2 regions of the Methylobacterium carpenticola genome follow, and region 2 is predicted to be linked to the other one. Evidence: riboswitches for the same ligand, from Rfam matches in the RefSeq annotation. Region 2 holds a riboswitch; the other holds the start of a gene.
What was found. A riboswitch is a leader RNA that binds a small molecule or an ion and turns the genes downstream of it on or off. The one in region 2 is predicted to bind glycine.
Positions count from the first base shown of each region.

Region 1: it holds a riboswitch for glycine, as region 2 does, so the genes downstream of both, gcvT (glycine cleavage system aminomethyltransferase GcvT) here and ACE101_RS08105 (D-amino acid dehydrogenase) in region 2, are expected to answer to the same signal.

Region 1 is NZ_JBHZEO010000001.1:2,682,914-2,687,315, reverse strand. It holds partial or broken gene ACE101_RS12665 (IS701 family transposase) at 1-308, opposite strand, end outside; gene ACE101_RS12660 (spermidine synthase) at 848-1,537, shown strand; glycine riboswitch at 1,626-1,728, shown strand; gene gcvT (glycine cleavage system aminomethyltransferase GcvT) at 1,875-3,017, shown strand; gene gcvH (glycine cleavage system protein GcvH) at 3,037-3,399, shown strand; gene gcvP (aminomethyl-transferring glycine dehydrogenase) at 3,417-4,402, shown strand, end outside.
Region 2 is NZ_JBHZEO010000001.1:1,675,424-1,679,825, reverse strand. It holds gene ACE101_RS08115 (sigma-70 family RNA polymerase sigma factor) at 1-123, shown strand, start outside; gene ACE101_RS08110 (hypothetical protein) at 168-434, opposite strand; gene ACE101_RS08105 (D-amino acid dehydrogenase) at 826-2,106, opposite strand; glycine riboswitch at 2,167-2,262, opposite strand; glycine riboswitch at 2,266-2,365, opposite strand; gene ACE101_RS08100 (winged helix-turn-helix transcriptional regulator) at 2,493-2,921, opposite strand; gene ACE101_RS08095 (NAD(P)H-binding protein) at 3,000-3,881, shown strand; gene ACE101_RS08090 (SulP family inorganic anion transporter) at 3,948-4,402, opposite strand, start outside.

The sequences.
Region 1 (4,402 bases), 1.0 Mb from region 2:
GCAGTGTCGTCGACCACCAGCACGGCCTCCGGCCCGCCCACGAGCTGCTCGGCCTGCTCGGCCAGCACGCACTCGAGCCGTGCATGCGGCCAGGGCGAGGCGGACACGAAGTGGTGCAGTTGCTGCACGTTGCCGGGCGCAACGCGCGCTGCCATCGGTTCGACGCTCTTGCGCTCGCCGGGCAGGAGCAGACCTCGCAGGTAGAGCGGCGCCCAACGTCGCTGCTCGGCGCGGGACAAGGCGGCCAGAATGGGAGCCAGCCATGCCTCCAATAGTTCTAGCCAAGATTTCGACCCGACCTCATCCATCGCGCTCCTCCCGTGCACCTCAGCGAACGAGAGATAAGATGCCGTAACCTGGCAGAGTAGCGCTAGAGCGGCGCCCGATGGCCGCGTGATCGGGCGCTGCTCCAGAGCGCCTATTCACCTCTGTGATCAACACCGCCGCGCGGCTGCTGGCATCCGGAAAAATCACTCGACGGCCGCATGCGCGCTGATGCGCGTTGGCCTCGCTCCGATGCGGCCGGTCCGACCGCTCCACGAGCTTGCCGTTCTCGCGGTTGGACCAGCCGAACTGGCCTTCGGCCGGGGCGAGCGGTGATCTTTTGATGATGGAAGGGTACAGGCTGGTATCGGCCGTATCGCGCGGGCCACCGCACGATCGGGCCGTCATGGCCGGTTCCCACGCCCCGAGACGGTGCTACGGGAGATGCGTGTTCGATCCGGGCGATCGATGAGGGCGCGACACGAACCGGCCGCGCAGGGTTGGATTCCTTGGTGAACATCACGCGGCGGCGGCGGAGCCGGGCGCCGGATTATTGCCGTTCTACGACCGGAGGTACCGTCCTTTGATTCCATGGGTTCAACTTGACACCGCCGTCATTCCCGGCGAGCGCGAGCCGATGCGCCTGATGCAACGCGGCGGTGATTTCACCATTTGTGTCGGCACGATCGAGCTGATGAGCAACCGCGCCTCCAAGTCGGAGGCGGAGCTCGCCGCCCTCACCTGTGCCCGCTTGCGGGACCGTCCGCGGGCGAAGGTGCTGATCGGTGGGCTCGGCATGGGATTCACCTTGCGTGCAGCCCTCGACGCCCTCGGCCCGGATGCGCGGATCGTCGTCGCGGAACTGATGCCCGCGGTTGTGGCCTGGGCGCGTGGTCCTCTGGCCCATCTGTTCGCCGGGATCCTCGATGATCCGCGCGTCGATCTGCGGGAAGACGACGTTCTGCGTGTCATTCAGCAGGTGCCGTCCTGCTACGATGCCATCCTGCTCGACGTCGACAACGGGCCCGAGGGGCTGACGCGGCTCGAGAACGACCGGCTCTACGACGTCGAGGGCTTGAAGCAGGCCCAACGGGCGCTGCGCCCGCGCGGCATCCTGAGCGTGTGGTCGGATAAGCCCGACCGCAAGTTCAGAGCGCGCCTATGGAACACCGGTTTCGAGGTCGACCAGGTGCGGGTGCATGCCAACGGGCGAAGCGGGCGTCGTCACGTCCTCTGGCTCGCGACACGTCCGGATCATCTCTCCAGGCCGTGATCCGCGGTCAGGCAGGACCTCGCACGGCGCAGTGGCACTCCCGACGTTGCGCGGCATGCGGTCTTGTGCTTTGGTCCAACCGTCCGAACAGGGCGATACGGGAGAGCCCAGCCCGGCTCGATGAGCCTGGCATGGCGCCGACGGAGCAACCACCCCCGGAAACTCTCAGGCACAATCACCGTATCGTTGGACGATCTGGAGAGAGGCGCCGTCCGGCGTCCACCGAAGGAGAAACCTCGCACGCCCGTGCGGGGGAAGCTCTCAGGTACCCGTGACAGATGGGGGTAGCCGTGGTGCGTGAGCGCCGTCGGTTCCGTATGTCGCGGAGGACCCTGATATGTCCGTGCAGCCCGCCGAGTCGGTTGCTCTCGAAGCCACGCCCCTGCACGATCTCCACCTGCGCCTGGATGCCCGCATGGTGCCCTTCGCGGGCTACGCCATGCCGCTGCAATACCCGGCGGGCCAGCTCAAGGAGCACCTGCATACCCGCGCCGCCGCCGGGCTGTTCGATGTCTCCCACATGGGTCAGGTGGTGCTGCGCGGCGACGATCCGGACCGGATCGCGCTCGCACTGGAGCGCCTGATCCCGGCCGATCTCGCCGGGCTCCGGCCCGGCCGCCAGCGCTACGGGCTGCTCACCCACGAATCCGGCGGCATCCTGGACGACCTCATGGTCCTGCGCTTCGACGATCACCTCGTCGTCGTGGTGAACGCCGCGAACAAGCGGGCGGTCATCGCCCATCTGAGGCGGTTTCTGCCCGCCGCGGTATCGGTCGAAGAGCAGCCCGCCGCGCTGATCGCCCTGCAGGGACCGGCCGCGGAACCGGCCCTGGCGGCGCTCGCACCCGAGGTGACGACGATGCGGTTTCTCGACGTCCGGGAGGTGACCCTCCTCGGCGCGCGGGGCTTCGTCGCCCGCTCCGGCTACACGGGCGAGGACGGCTTCGAGATTTCGGTCCCGGCGGAGGCCGCCGCGGCGCTGGCGGAGGCGCTGCTGGCGCAGCCGGGCGTGCTGCCGGTCGGCCTCGGCGCCCGCGACACGCTGCGGCTCGAAGCGGGCCTCTGCCTGCACGGCGCCGACATCGACCTGACCACGAGTCCCGTCGAGGCGAGCCTGACCTTCGCGATCCCCAAGGTCCGGCGGCGGGGGGGAGCTCGCGCCGGAGGCTTCCCGGGCGAGACCCGCATCCTGCATGAACTGGAGACGGGCACCGCGCGGCGGCGCGTCGGATTGAGGCCGGAGGGACGCGCGCCGGTGCGGGCCGGCGCCCCCCTCCGCTCCGAGGCGGATGGCACATCCCTCGGCAGCGTCACCTCGGGGAGCTTCGGCCCGAGCCTCGGTGCCCCCGTGGCGATGGGCTACGTCGCGGCCGCCCACGCGCAGGCGGGCCAGCGCCTCCTCGCGGAGGTCCGCGGCCTGCCCCTGCCCCTCGTCGTGACCCCTCTCCCTTTCCTTCCCGCCACCTTCAAGCGCGCCTGACAGGCCGGAGTTAAGTCCCATGCGGCGTTTCACGGAAGAACACGAGTGGCTGACGCTCGAGGGCGAGGTCGCCACGATCGGCATCACCCAGCATGCCGCCGAGCAGCTCGGCGACCTCGTCTTCATCGAGCTGCCGAAGGTCGGGGCCGCGTTGACGAAGGGATCGGCCGCGGCGGTCGTCGAATCGGTCAAGGCGGCCTCCGAAGTCTACGCGCCGCTCGACGGCGAGGTGACGGAGGTCAACGACGCGGTCGTCACCTCCCCGGAGACCGTGAACGCCGATCCGCAAGGCGCGGGCTGGCTCTACCGGATGCGGCTCAAGGACCCCTCCGCCATGGAGGCCCTGATGGACGAGGCCGCCTACGCGGCTCTGCCGAAGTGACCGCCCCGGAGAGACGCATGGCCGCCTACGATCCGTACGACTTTGCGAACCGCCGGCACATCGGCCCGACCGTCGGCGAGATGTCCGAGATGCTGCAGCGGGTCGGCGCTGCGAGCCTCGACGCCCTGATCGACGAGACGCTGCCCCCCGACATCCGGCAGCACGAGCCGATCGAGTTCGGCCGCCCGCTGACCGAGCGCCGGGTGATCGAGCGGATGCGCGCGGTCGCCAACAAGAACCGTCTCCTCGTGTCGCTGATCGGCCAGGGCTATCACGGCACCACCATGCCGCCCGCGATCCAGCGCAACATCTTCGAGAACCCGGCCTGGTACACGGCCTACTCGCCCTATCAGCCGGAGATCAGCCAGGGCCGCCTCGAGGCGCTCCTGAACTTCCAGACGCTGGTCTGCGACCTGACCGCCCTCGACATCGCCAACGCCTCGCTCCTCGACGAGGCGACGGCGGCGGCCGAGGCGATGGGCATGGCGCAGCGGGTCGCGACGTCGAAGGCCGACGCCTTCTTCGTCGACAAGGATTGCCTGCCGCAGACGATCGCCGTGCTGCGCACGCGGGCCGCCCCGTTCGGCTGGCGCGTGATCGTCGGCGATCCCTTCCGGGACCTCGATCCGGAGCAGGTCTTCGGCGCGCTCTTCCAGTATCCGGGCGTGAACGGGGCCATTCACGATTTCGGCAGCCCGATCGCGCGCCTGCACGCGGCCGGGGCCATCGCCGTGGTGGCGGCCGATCCCCTGGCCCTCACCCTCCTCAAGGCGCCCGGCGAGATGGGAGCCGACATCGCGATCGGCTCCATGCAGCGCTACGGCGTGCCGGTCGGCTACGGCGGCCCGCACGCCGCCTACATGGCGGCCCGCGACGCCTACAAGCGGGCGATGCCCGGCCGCATCGTCGGCGTCTCCGTCGACAGCCGCGGACACCGCGCCTATCGCCTCGCGCTCCAGACCCGCGAGCAGCACATCCGCCGCGAGAAGGCGACCTCGAACAT
Region 2 (4,402 bases):
GCCGCCGCCCAATTGATGCACTGCCAGGTCGGCACGGTGAAGAGCCGCGTCAGCCGCGCCCGGTCCGCGCTGGTCGAGGCCCTCGGCGGTCCCGAGGTCTATTTCGAGAACGCCCTGCGGTGAGAGAGCCGGGCGGGATGCGCCCGCCCGGCCTCATTCCGGGGTGCTCAGCGGCCGGTGCCGGTGTTCCGCGACGCGGCGGGATCGTGGCCCGGCGCGTAGCCCGAGGCCCCGGACGTCCCCTTCACGCTGCCGGTGCTCTGCATCTCGTGGCCGGGGGTGTAGCCGGAGGCGCCGGTGGTCCCCTTGACGCTGCCGCGCTCCTGCATCCGCTGGCCGGGCGGCTCGTTCTGCGGGTTCGTCGCGCGGGTCTGCGCCACGGCGGCGGTGCCGAGGAGCGCCAAGGCGGTCGCGACGGACAAGGCACGCTTCATGATGGTCTCCCTTCCGGTATCGGGGTGCCCGCGAGCGGGCAGGCCCTCACAACGGACGTCCGCGGGCGACCGTTCCGTTCTCCGGACATGGCAGATCCGGCCCGCGGCGCAGGATCGGGCCGGCGATCGCCGGGTTTGCGGTCTGGCTCGCGAGTTCCGGCCTGGACGCGGGATCTCCTCTCCCGCTCCGGCTTTCGGATTGGCATGTCGGGTCGTGAGCATCGCCTCGCCCCGCTCGTGGGGAGAGGAGACCGCCGCCTCATCCGGAAAGATTTGGAGAGGCGTTCGGTTGGGGCTCTTTCGGTTGGGGCTCTTTGGACTTCAAAGACCCTCGCGGACCGAGGCCATCGGCCCCGGTCGCGCCCCTGACGGGAAACGGGCTGCGCGGGCCTCAGGCGGCGCGGGCCGTCGGGTAGTGCCGCTCGGCGGGCAGGCTCAGGGCGACGGCGTCGGCGGCGAGCTGGGCGGTGGCGGCCGAGAGCGTCCAGCCGAGATGGCCGTGGCCGGTGTTGTAGAAGATGCCCGGCAGGCGACCCGGGCCGACGCGGGGCAGCATCCCCGGCAGCATCGGCCGCAGGCCGCTCCAGGCCACCACGCGGTCGGTCGCCACGCCCGGGAACTGCTCGCGGGTCCAGCGCACCAGCGGCTCGATGCGGTCGTGGCGGATGTCGCGGTTGAAGCCGTTGAACTCCGCGGTGCCGGCCACCCGGAAGCGGTCGCGGCCGAGCCGGCTCGTGACGATCTTGGTGGCGTCGTCGAGGATGCTGACGGTCGGAGCGGCGTCCTGGCTCTCGGGCGTCTGCAGGTGCACCGTGATCGAGTAGCCCTTCACCGGGTAGATGTTGACGCGGTCGCCGAGCGCGCTGGCGAGCGTGCGGCTCGCGCAGCCGGCGCAGATCACCACGCTGTCGACGGGCATCGATTCCGCGGCCGCCGCCGGGGCGCCGTCGACCCGCGCCGCCGGCTGCCAGCTGATCCGGTAGCCGCCCTCCGCCTGCGGGACGATCGCCGCGATGGCGGCGTCGTAGCGGAACGTGACGCCCTTGCGGGCGCAGGCCTCGGCGAGGCCGCGGGTGAACTTGTGGATGTCGCCGGTCGAGTCGGACGGGGTGAAGAAGCCGCCGTAATAGGCGCCCTGGAGCGTCGGCTCGATCTGCCGGATCTCCTCGGGCGTGATCGGGTCGCGCTCGAGGCCACCCTCGCGCAACAGCGCGTTGACCGTCATCGCCTTCTCGAACCCGGCCTTGTCCCGGTAGAAATGCAGGATGCCGCGCTTCTCGAGGTTGAAGTCGATCTTCTCGCGCTCCGCGATGGCGAACATGTGCTCGCGCGAGGCCAGCGCCAGCCGCACCGTCTCGATCGTGTTGGCCTTGTACCGGCCGATCTGGCCCACGAATTCCGCCATCCACGAATACTTGTGCCAGCTCGGCTTCGGGTTGACGAGCAGCGGCGCGTCACGCCGCATCATCCACTTCAAGCCCTGGACGATGGTGGAGAGCTTGTTCCAGACCTCGGCGTTGCTGACCGAGAGCTGCCCGCCATTGGCGAAGGAGGTTTCCATCGCGGCGTAGCGCTGGCGGTCGAAGACGGTGACGTCGTAGCCGCGCTCCGCCAGCGCATAGGCGGTCGTCACGCCGGTGATGCCGGCGCCGATCACAGCGATATGGGTCATCGATCTGGTCCTGTGAGCATGAGTTGGCAGAGAGCCGATTCCGGTCGGTCCCTGCGCCCCATCTGTCACGGTACCTGAGAGCTTGATTCGCCACGCGCGAGCGTGGGCGAACGTCCCCTTCGGTGGATGGCCTGTTTCAGCCACCTCTCTCCAGATCGTCCTGGCGACACGGTTCTTGGTGCCTGAGAGTTTCCGGGGCGGTTGCTCCGTCGGCGCCGAGGCGGCGGTGACGCCCCTCGATCTCTCCCGCATCGCGTGTTTGGACGCCGGAGATGTACCTTCGTGGGGGGTGGGCCGCAAGCGGTGCGGTGCTCAAAATCCTCTCACGACTGGGTCAAAAACCGGGCAGGTGCGCCCTTCTCTGACGCATGGGAAGCGCCGCGCCCTCACGCACCCACATCGAAGCGGTTCCGGGCCTCGCGGATCGCCGGATGGCTGCGCTCGGCCCAGGCGACCAGGGCGGCCACGGGCTCCAGCACGGACAGGCCGAGGGGGGCCAGCCGGTATTCCACGCTCGGCGGCTTGGTCGGGAAGACGTGGCGCGTCACGAACCCGTCCCGCTCCAGGTCGCGCAGGGTCTGGGTGAGCATGCGCTTGGAGATGTCGGGCACGCTGCGGGCGAGTTCGCTGAAGCGGCGCGGCGCGGCCGCGAGCGCGATCAGGATCAGCGTCGTCCACTTGTCGCCGATGTGGTCGAGCACGTCGCGGACCGGGCAGCGGGCCGGGTCGAGGGCGGCCTCGGTCCACGACGCGAAGGCCTGCGCGAGGGCGGTGCGGGCGCCCAGGTCGGTTCCCTCGACGTCACCCTGTCCCATGAAACTGCCTCCTTCCGCCGATGATCGGTCTCGCATAAGTACCACGTATCGGAAAGAGACCCACAGGGGAGCCATCGCATGGCCTCGTCGTCCCAGCCGCGCCTGTTCGTCACCGGCGCCAGCGGCCAGCTCGGCCGCCGCGTCATCGCCGCCCTGCGGCGCCGGGCGCCCGATGCGCACCTCGTCGCGGGCCTGCGCAGCCCCGAGGGCGAGGCGGGCGAGGCCCTACGCGCCGAGGGCGTCGAGGTGCGCCGGGCCGATTACGCGCGGCCGGAGACGCTGGCCGCGGCCTTCGCCGGCATCGACCGCCTGCTCCTGATCTCGTCGAGCGAGATCGGTCAGCGGGTGGCGCAGCACGCGAACGTCATCGCGGCGGCCAAGGCGGCGGGGATCGGCTTCCTCGCCTATACGAGCCTCCTGCACGCCGAGACCTCGCCGCTCGGGCTGGCGGGGGAGCATCGGGCGACGGAAGCGCTCCTGCGGGAATCCGGCCTGCCCTTCGCCGTGCTGCGCAACGGCTGGTACACGGAGAACTATGCCGCCTCGATCCCGGCGGCCCTCGCCCACGGCGTCCTCCTCGGCAGCGCCGGGGAGGGGCGCATCGCCTCGGCGGCCCGGGCCGATTACGCGGAGGCCGCCGCCGCCGTGCTGAGCGCCGGGACGGCTCTGGCGGGCATCCACGAACTCGCGGGCGACGAATCCTACACGCTGGCCGCGTTCGCCGCCGAGATCGCCCGGGCCTCGGGGCAGCCGGTGACCTACCGCGACCTGCCGGAGGCGGCCTTCCGCGCGGCCCTGGTCGAGGCGGGCCTGCCGGAGGCCTTCGCCTCCCTGCTTGCCGATTCCGATGCGGGAGCCGCGACGGGCGCGCTGTTCGACGATTCGCACAGCCTGAGCCGCCTGATCGGCCGGCCGACCACCCCGGCCGCGGTCACCATCGCGGCGGCCGTGCGGGGATAGAGCGCGTCCCGCCGAAGTGAATCCCGGTTCGGCGACGGGACGCGCGTCATAGCGGGAGCCGGGAGTTCAGGCGGCCGGCCGCGCGGCCTCCGCCACGCTCGCCGCGAAAAGCACCTGCGGCGGCCTCACGCCGTGGGTCAGCAGCACCCGCCGGATCGCCGGGCGGGCGCCCGCGAGGGTGACCGACGCCCCCTGCCGCTCGGCCTTGCGGACGAAGCCCGCGATGGTCGCGGCGGCGGTCGAGTCGAGGAGGGGCACTTCCGAGAGGTCGATGACGTAGGCCTTCGGCCGCTCGCCGAGCCGGTCGAGGGCGGCGCCCACCGCCCCGGCCGCCCCGAAGAAGAACGCCCCCGAGATCCGGTAGACGATCACGTCCGGGTCGCTGGCGAGGCGGGCATCGTAGGGCGCGCGCTCATCCGCTGCGTCGGCCGCGTCCTCGGCGACGAGCGGCCGGTGCTCCACGTCCACCGCCTGCGCCATGCGGTGCAGGAACAGCAGCGCCGCGAGCCCGAACCCGACCA